3 regions of the Bacillus sp. D386 genome follow, and region 3 is predicted to be linked to each of the others. Evidence: predicted binding sites of a transcription regulator. Region 3 holds the regulator's gene; each other region holds the start of a gene.
The links. Region 3 encodes LexA, which represses DNA repair genes until DNA is damaged. Its sites were predicted from a motif close to CGAACATATGTTCG; they were not measured.
Positions count from the first base shown of each region.

Region 1 (3,396 bases), on a different contig from region 3:
GCGGTAACAGGTCTTCGCCTGGTTCTAGCCGGTGAAGGTGAAGTGGTTGCAGCGAATCAATTGGGTAAAATTAAAACATGGACTCAAATCATAGCTATAGCTGCATTACTATTGCATAATCTACCATTTGCGTGGATTAATTTCCCGTTTGCTGATATAGCTCTTTACGTAGCCTTATTCTTTACTCTATGGTCTGGCTGGGATTACTTTGCTAAGAATAAACATGCGTTTTTAAATTCTAAATAAGGGTATCATTCTAAATATAACTTGTTAAATGGCGGGTGACAGAATGAATGCAGAATTAATAGCGGTAGGCTCTGAGTTATTACTTGGACAGATTGCAAATACCAATGCTCAGTTTATATCAAAAAGCCTGGCAGAGATAGGTATTAACGTATATTACCATACAGTAGTTGGGGATAATCCTGTACGATTAAAAAAGGCTATTGAAATTGCAGAATCCCGAGCAAATCTCATAATATACACTGGTGGGTTGGGACCAACAAAGGATGATATAACAAAAGAAGTTGTAGCTGCCCATATAGGTAAAACATTAATAACAGACCAAAAAGCTATGGAAAATATTGAAGAATATTTCAAGAAAATAAAACGGGTGATGACAGAAAACAACCGGAAGCAAGCATTGGTTATTGGAGGATCGGAAGTATTCCCTAATCAAAATGGAATGGCTCCCGGAATGGTTGTGTCTCATGGGGATATTCTTCACATTTTATTACCAGGTCCTCCAAGTGAAATGCAGCCAATGCATCAAAATTTTGCAGTTCCTTATCTTTTGAGATTAATGGACAGGGTGGAGCGTATAGATTCCCGAGTCCTCCGTTTCTTTGGTATTGGGGAATCACAGCTTGAAACAGAAATAGAAGATTTACTGGATCAGCAAAGTAATCCGACAATAGCGCCTCTTGCCTCAGATGGAGAGGTAACTCTTCGTATTACAGCTAAACATGAATCTATTGAAGAAGCTGACAAACTATTAAAAGAGACAGAAGAAAAAATTCTTTCGCGTGTGGGAGAATATTTTTACGGATATGATGATGCGACTATTATGACTGAACTTATCAATCTTTTAAAAGAAAATGAGCTTACAATATCGGCAGCAGAAAGCTTAACCGGCGGAATGTTTCAGGAAAAAATGACGGATATACAGGGAGCCGGTTTAATCCTTAAGGGCGGTATTGTTGTTTATACCAATGAAGCAAAGGAAAAGCTTTTGAAGGTCGAACAATCAACCATCGACCAATATGGAGTTGTCAGTGAGCAATGTGCTATGGAAATGGCTGATAATATTAAAGCCATGCTCCAATCTGATATTGGGATTAGTTTTACTGGAGTAGCTGGACCAGATGAATTGGAAGGTCATCCGGTAGGGACTGTTTATATCGGTATAGCCATTTCCGGTCAGAAAACGTACGCAAAGAGATTGGACTTAGGCGGTATGCGTGAGGTTAATCGGGTAAGAAGCATGAAGTATGGCTGTCATTTTCTTATCCGAAAGTTGAGAGAGTTATATGCATAATAGAAAACCCCAACTTATATGGTTGGGGATTTCTATTGTTTATAAAATTGAGATAATTTTAGTTTTACTTTAATTACTGCTAAAAGCATTCTGTTTGCTAGAGAGTTTCTTTAAATTTATTAGCAAAATTACCATTAAAACAATACGAATAAATGTTCGCTTTTTTACTTGTTAAATGGGGACAGATGAGGTATAGTATAAATAAGTTCTAAATTATACATGTAATGTTTTTATATAGATATGGGGAGGAAATAAACTGTGAGTGAACGTCAAGCTGCGCTCGATATGGCGCTAAAACAAATTGAAAAGCAATTTGGTAAAGGTTCAGTAATGAAGCTGGGGGAAAGAGCAGACAGAAAGGTTTCTACCATTCCAAGTGGTTCGCTTGCTCTTGATTCAGCCCTCGGTGTGGGTGGATATCCAAGAGGTAGAATAATTGAGATTTATGGACCGGAGAGTTCCGGTAAAACGACAGTAGCTTTACATGCAATTGCTGAAGTACAGGCACAGGGTGGACAAGCAGCATTTATTGATGCAGAACATGCTTTAGATCCGGCATATGCACAAAAGCTTGGCGTAAATATAGATGAATTATTACTTTCCCAACCAGATACAGGTGAACAGGCATTGGAAATTGCTGAGGCGCTTGTACGAAGTGGTGCAATTGATATTATCGTTGTTGACTCAGTGGCTGCTTTAGTACCAAAAGCTGAGATTGAAGGTGAAATGGGAGATTCTCATATGGGTCTACAAGCCCGTTTAATGTCTCAGGCTCTTCGTAAACTTTCTGGATCCATTAATAAATCTAACACCATAGCAATCTTTATCAACCAAATCCGTGAGAAGATTGGTGTTATGTTTGGTAACCCAGAAACAACTCCAGGTGGTCGTGCTCTTAAGTTCTATTCTACGGTTCGCCTTGAAGTAAGACGTGCAGAACAACTGAAACAGGGAAATGATATTGTAGGGAACAGGACTAAAGTAAAGGTTGTTAAAAATAAAGTGGCTCCACCTTTCAAAGTGGCAGAACTTGATATTATGTATGGTGAGGGTATTTCCAAAGAAGGAGAAATCATCGACATTGGTTCTGAATTGGATATTATTGAAAAGAGTGGGTCTTGGTACTCATATAATGGAGATCGCTTAGGACAGGGAAGAGAGAATGCGAAGCTCTTCTTAAAAGAAAATCCAGATGTTCGGGATGAAATTTCCATTAAAATCCGCTCAGCCTATGGATTAAACGGTGAAGCGAAAGTGGTTGAAGCAGCAGAGGAAATGGATAAATTTGATTTACCTGAATAAGTAGTTTGTAATGGGCAAACCTGATTATGGGTTTGCTCTTTCTATAGGTGGGCCTCAGGGTGTGTTTTATTATAAATTTAGCTGTTTCTGAAGAGAATCATGAAAGAAATAATATTTAGGTAGTATTGTGACTGGCAGAGTATGATCAATCAGTAAGTGTTGTTTGAGAAAAATCTATAACTTTATTAGAAAAGATGCGAAAAACAAATAATTTCTTCGGCTTTTGTACTTTTACTCAACTTAATGGGAAGCGGCTGTCTTAAAGTGGAGAGTATTATTAGAAACTATGACCTAGGTGGATAGGGTCACGAAAATTGTATATCTGTCTGTATTTTCTAAAAACGATTAAAAGAGCGTCAGGACTTGCTCTTGACAACAAATTTTCATAACTTTACAATAGAAATGTATTAATATCTTTTTTTATGACATGCCTAAAAGCGATTGTGCTGTATATTTTTAGATGATGTACATGCCAGAATTGAAAACAATGTAGTAAAAGAGATTAAAAAAGTTAATAGCAAGAGGAGGTGTAATGATGGATCCAATCGCTATCATCT
Region 1 covers NZ_VEMV01000001.1:281,390-284,785, reverse strand. The annotation lists gene pgsA (CDP-diacylglycerol--glycerol-3-phosphate 3-phosphatidyltransferase) at 1-246, shown strand, start outside; gene FHY45_RS01345 (competence/damage-inducible protein A) at 290-1,537, shown strand; gene recA (recombinase RecA) at 1,796-2,839, shown strand; gene rny (ribonuclease Y) at 3,375-3,396, shown strand, end outside.
Region 1: recA (recombinase RecA) is a predicted target of LexA. The motif match lies at 1,683-1,696, and genes of this name have one in related genera.

Region 2 (3,396 bases), on a different contig from region 3:
CATGACCATTCGAATTACGGGCAGCACGGCCGACCGTTTGAATAAGAGACCGTTCTGAACGCAGGAATCCTTCTTTATCCGCATCAAGAATAGCTACGAGTGAGACCTCCGGAATATCAATCCCTTCACGCAGTAGATTTATTCCAATCAACACATCATATTTTCCAAGACGCAGATCTCTGATGATTTCGATTCGTTCAAGTGTTTTAATCTCAGAGTGCAAATATTGAACCTTGATGCCAAGCTCTTTTAAATAATCCGTTAAATCCTCAGACATTTTCTTAGTCAATGTAGTGATTAGGACACGCTCATCCCTTGTGATTCTCTCGTTAATTTCCCCTAACAAGTCATCAATTTGACCTTCAATCGGGCGAACATCAATAGTTGGATCCAGCAGTCCTGTTGGACGGATAATCTGTTCAACCATTTCCGGTGAATGCTCCTGTTCATAAGGCCCCGGTGTAGCAGACACATAAACAATCTGGTTGACATGTTCTTCAAACTCCTGAAATTGCAAAGGCCTATTATCCATTGCGGACGGCAAACGGAAACCATGATTGACAAGTACCTCTTTCCGGGCGCGGTCTCCATTATACATTCCGCGAACCTGCGGGACTGTAACATGGGATTCATCTATAACCATTAAAAAGTCTTTAGGGAAATAATCAATAAGGGTATAGGGGGTAGAGCCCGGCGGCCTTAAGGTCAGATGTCGGGAATAGTTCTCGATTCCTGAACAAAAGCCCATTTCTCTCATCATTTCAAGATCGTAACGGGTTCTTTGCTCCAACCGCTGTGCTTCGAGAAGCTTTCCTTCACCTCTTAAAAAGGTGAGCTGCTCTTCCAATTCCGTCTCAATATTTTGAATAGCAATCCTCATCTTTTCTTCTCTTGTAACGAAGTGGGATGCAGGGAAGATAGCTACATGATCTCTTTCGCCGATAATTTCTCCAGTCAGCGCATCCACCTCTCTGATCCGTTCCACTTCATCGCCGAAAAATTCAACACGTACACAGTGTTCATCCTTTGAGACCGGAAAAATCTCTACTACATCTCCTCTTACTCGAAATGCTCCGCGTTGAAAGTTAATATCATTTCGTTCATATTGAATGTCGACCAATTTACGTAATAGCTGGTTCCGCTCCATTTCCATGCCAACTCGTATGGATAAAACCATTTCCCCGTATTCTTCTGGAGAACCCAAGCCATAAATACAGGACACACTGGCAATAATAATGACATCCTTCCGCTCAAATAATGCAGATGTTGCAGAGTGGCGCAGTTTATCTATCTCATCATTAATACTGGCGTCCTTTTCTATAAAGGTATCGGTCTGAGGTACATACGCTTCAGGCTGATAGTAGTCATAGTAACTGACAAAATACTCGACTGCATTATTCGGAAAGAACTCTTTAAATTCACTGTACAGCTGTCCAGCAAGCGTCTTATTATGAGCAATGATAAGGGTGGGCTTATTAATCTCTTTTATCACGTTTGAAATCGTGAATGTTTTTCCGGTTCCAGTAGCGCCAAGCAGCGTTTGATGCTTAACGCCATTATTAATTCCATTCACTAGCTCTTTAATTGCAGTTGGCTGGTCTCCTTGAGGAGTATACTTGGAAACCAATTCAAATTGTTTACTCACACAAAAGCCCCTTTCATCATTTTCATCTCAAGTCTCGTTTTATTTGATAACAATATTTTACCACAATCATCTATAAACAAACCAATAAAAAGCGAACAAACATTCCCATTTTTTTAACTTTAATAATATCATTTATGCCCATCCTGCAAAAAAATAAAAGAGTCTTCCTCAATATTGCGGAAGACTCAGTCTGTTGTTTATGCACTTTTAGGTGTTCTTTTGATCATCCGCTGAGAATACCAATACCCCGCCGTTAATGAAAATGCGTCAATTATAATCAGAGGCCAGGATGATGTATAGCCTTTATACGCTGATGCGGCGATTAGGGCAACAGTTAAACATAAACCGACTATGCAGCTATATGTCACTCTTGAAAAGAGCACAACTAATAAACCTGGAGCTAAAAGAGCTATTAAAATCTTCATCTGAGGTCTCACCTGCTTCCTCTGGAATCACGCAGCTATTTTCCAGCAATTCTATTCAGCTACAAATATATTACATTTCATGTGATTAATCCAGCAGGATACTAAGTTAATCGCTGACTGGCCCTCCATTTGGCACCCCTCTGACTTCAAATGTGTCCATAGGCCTTTAGGATCATGTATGAAATTTTATCCAAAATTAGGTTTCGTTAACCAAATCTAAAGGAATTTATAAAGAAGCAAGTATTCATTAATATAGGAGGGAAAATATGAAACTTAAAAAATGGTTATCCATCTCTTCTGCTGCTTTCTTAGGGATTGCCTTAACAGCATGTTCGGATGCCGAAGAAACCTCTAATGATGAGAACGATTCAAAAGAAGAAACAGTTGAAATTACATATGCCAGAGGAGTCGATACGACAGGCAGTACAGAAAAACTGATAGAAGCATTCGAGAAAAAACATCCGAATATTAAGGTAAACTATCAGGAAATGCCGAATAGTTCTACTCAACAGCACGATCAATATGTAACCGCATTCAGTAGTAAAAGTGCTGAAATTGATGTATTTGATGCAGATGTTGTTTGGCCGGCAGAGTTCGCCCAAGCTAACTATGCGATGGAATTAGACCGCTTCATCGATCAGGATAAAATAAATCTCGAAGACTACTTCCCCGGTCCAGTTGAAGCCGGGAAATTTGAAGGTAAGCAATGGGCTCTGCCAAAATACTCAGATGCCGGTATTCTTTATTATCGAACAGATTTGGTTAGCGAACCCCCAAAAACATGGGATGAGTTGATAGAAATGGCTAAAGAAGGAAACGGGAAAGAAGGCACAAGCTCAGGCTTTGTCTTCCAAGCAAAGCAATATGAAGGTATTGTTGTGAACGCCATGGAATTCATTGCCTCCTACGGCGGCAAAATCATCGATGAAAACAATGAAGTCGTCATTAACAGTCCAGAAGCCAAAAAAGGACTTAGTAAAATGGTTGAAATTGCAAACGCAGATTTCATGCCAAATAACATTTTAACTTTTACCGAAACGGAAACTGAATCTGCCTTTAAAGAAGGCCAAACTGTATTCGCACGCAACTGGCCCTATATGGAAAAAACAGCTGCTGATAAAAGTACCTCAAAGGTAGCTGGCAACTTTGCCTTTACCTCCTTGCCTGCTGGTGATTCAGGCTCAGCTTCGACACTCGGAGGCTATATGGCCATGATTAACCGCTATACTGATCATCCAAAAGAATCATGGGAATTTGTGAAATTCATGACTGGGGAAGAAGGACAAAAAATCTCTGCGACCGAAGGCGGACGTGCTCCAACCATAA
Region 2 covers NZ_VEMV01000004.1:369,384-372,779, reverse strand. The annotation lists gene uvrB (excinuclease ABC subunit UvrB) at 1-1,645, opposite strand, end outside; gene FHY45_RS13780 (CsbA family protein) at 1,843-2,070, opposite strand; gene FHY45_RS13775 (ABC transporter substrate-binding protein) at 2,337-3,396, shown strand, end outside.
Region 2: uvrB (excinuclease ABC subunit UvrB) is a predicted target of LexA. The motif match lies at 1,738-1,751, and genes of this name have one in related genera.

Region 3 (3,396 bases):
ACTTGAAGTATATGAAACGCTTAAAAACAACGGAATTGCCTGTGCATTAAAGACAGGTGAAGAAGAAAAGGATATTGCAAATGCCACGCATTATTCCTGCACAATTGAAATGTTTACCGAGAAAGATGAATTCGATGTCATGGTTATAGACGAAGCGCAAATGATTGCAGATAAGGATCGTGGGTTTTCTTGGTTTAGAGCTATTAATAAAGCGCGTGCTCGGGAAGTTCACATTATAGGCAGTCACAACTCTAAAAGGATGATTTTAAATCTGCTTCAGGGAAATGATATTGAAATTCATGAATACAAACGTGATATACCGCTGATTGTAGAGAAAAAACCTTTTAAGATCGAACATACCAAGGCAGGAGATGCATTGATTGTATTTTCTCGAAATAAAGTGCTTCAAACCGCTTCAAAGCTGGAAAGAAACGGCCATAAAGTAAGTGTGATCTATGGAAGTATGCCTCCTGAGACAAGAGCTAAACAAATTCAGAGGTTTATTAACAGGGAGACGCGAGTGATTGTATCTACAGATGCCATCGGAATGGGGCTCAATCTACCGATTAGGCGGGTCGTTTTTCTGGAAAATGATAAATTTGATGGCACGAGAAGACGTTTATTGACCTCCCAGGAAGTAAAGCAGTTAGCAGGCCGTGCCGGACGTAAAGGTATATATAATGAAGGAAGAGTGGCATTTACTGATCAAATTGGTTTAATGAAACGGTTGTTGAATGGTGAAGACCGGCCAATCAGTACATTTACAATAGCTCCTACACAGGTTGTATTTGAACGCTTTAAACGTTATCATTCCAGCTTTGATCAATTCTTTGAATTATGGGATGAATTTAAAAATCCTGCCGGAACAACAAAAGCACCGCTTACTCAGGAAAAAGCTTTATATCATTTAATTCGCCATGAACAAATAGAAGGACGAATGTCGATAACTGATTTATACGGTTTTCTGCATTTACCTTTTTCAGCGAATGAGGAGAGCCTTGTTAATCAATGGCTCTATAATATGAAAGCCATTGTGGATAGAAGAGAATTGAGAGAGCCTTTAATAAAGAAAGATTCCTTGGATGAACTTGAATTATCTTATAAATCAGTAGGATTGCATTTATTGTTTTTGTATAAATTAGATAGAAGAAGTGAAACGGTCTATTGGGAGCGAGTAAGAGAAGAAATCAGTTCAGATGCACATAATCAGTTAAGAAAAGGGGTTAAAAAATATCAAACAAAATGTCGGTCATGCAATAAGCCGTTAAGCTGGAATTATCCATTTGCTATTTGTCAGTCGTGTTATGAAGAGAGTAAACGATCAAGATACTATTACAGAGGATGGGATATATAGGACCTTCAAGCTTGCAATCATAATGGTTGCAAGCTTTTTGTATTACATAATTATATTATGTAAACAAGAAGATAAATAAAAGCGTTAATCTATTCATAAAGTGGAATATGCCAATCTTTAAATGCATAAGTTTAATAGAGAAAATAGAGATAATAGATTTTAAACACATAAGTAGAACCGGCTGAAAGCCGGTCCCATCGTTCTTATTGAATATTTCTGTATAACCCGATCACTTTACCGAGGATGCTGACATTTTGTAGAATGATAGGCTCGAGCATAGAATTTTCCGGCTGCAGACGGAAATGAGTATCTTCTTTAAAGAAACGTTTTACGGTAGCTTCATCATCTTCAGTCATGGCTACGACAATTTCACCATTGTTTGCTGTATGCTGCTGGCGAACAATAACATAGTCACCGTTAAGTATTCCAGCTTCAATCATACTGTCACCCATAATTTCAAGCATAAACACATTTTCATCGGCAGGAGCCATATGCTCAGGCAGAGGGAAGTATTCTTCTATATTTTCGATAGCTGTAATAGGCTGCCCTGCAGTTACTTTCCCGATTAATGGTACATTAACTGAATTTGTTTTTGGAATATGGTCATGTGGATCCATATCCAGGATTTCAATAGCACGTGGTTTGGTAGGATCTCGTCTGATGAGTCCTTTGCTTTCCAATCGCGCTAAGTGACCATGAACCGTGGAACTTGAAGCCAGTCCGACTGCTTCGCCAATTTCTCGAACGGAAGGCGGATAGCCCTTCGTTTTTACTTCTTCTTTAATATATAGCAAAATATCCTGTTGCCGTTTGGATAATTTAGTAGTCATCTCCCGCACCTCTTTTAGCTTTTCTTGTTTTTAGTATATCATTTCCTGTTTAACAGTACAAACATAAGTTCGTTTTTTGTATTGACACAAAACGTTTGTTCGGTTTATACTTGATTTATATTAAACGAACATACATTCGATGGGGGTTTATTTATGAAAAAATTATGGACTTCTTATAATTATTCCATCTTGTTTTTTATCGGTCTTTTCTTATTAATAACTACAATGATAGTAACAAATATTGAAGCACCAAAAGACGATTATCAACAAATCACGGTTAAAAAAGGAGATACAGTTTGGGATATGGCTGAACGTTTTGACGGCAGCGAAATGACACAGACTGAATTTGTCTCTTGGGTTCAGGAACATAATGACTTGCACATTAATCATTTAAAGGAAGGGCAAACGATTGTGATTCCTGTAAAGAAAATGAACGAAAATACAGAAATGCTACACTTAGCAGATTCTGATAAATAACTATATAATCAGTAAGGTCGGGAATGTTTCCCGGCCTTATCTATATGTAAAGAAGAATGGTGAGAGAAAATGAAGGTTGGAATTTATTGCAGAGTCAGCACAGATAAAAGTTCACAGGAAACATCACTGGAAAGGCAGGAGCAGGAGTTAACAAGACTGGCTGCCATAAAGGGGTTCGAGGTGGTAATAATCGAGAAAGAACAAGCCAGTGGATATGATTTAGAACGAGAAGGCATTCTAATCTTGCTGGAAAAAATGAAAAATAGAGAAATCGAGGGTCTCTTGATTCAGGATGAAACAAGACTGGGCAGAGGAAATGCCAAGATTGCTCTATTACATTGCATCTATAAAGAAGGGGTTAAATTATATACGGTTACTCATAATGGTGAGCTCGAGGTTTCTGAAACAGATGCCATGCTTTTGCAAATCATCAGTATAGTAGAGGAATATCAGCGAAAATTACAAAACAGTAAAATCAGAAGAGGGATGAAACGAGCAATTGAAAATGGATATAAACCACAAAGAAATTTAGCAAATCAACATCTTGGAGGCGGAAGAGAAAGGTCAGAGGTACCTTTACAGGAGGTTATTGAGCTGCGTATTAAAGGATTAACATTTGCTGAAATTACGGAGAATTTAAACAGAAAAGGCTATGATCTCTCAAAAGCCACCATTCATCGAAGATATTCAGAATATATGAAAAAGAATACTAATCAATAGTTCATTCTTGAAAAT
Region 3 covers NZ_VEMV01000002.1:7,312-10,707, reverse strand. The annotation lists gene FHY45_RS05060 (helicase-related protein) at 1-1,354, shown strand, start outside; gene lexA (transcriptional repressor LexA) at 1,558-2,184, opposite strand; gene yneA (cell division suppressor protein YneA) at 2,338-2,661, shown strand; gene FHY45_RS05045 (YneB family resolvase-like protein) at 2,731-3,381, shown strand.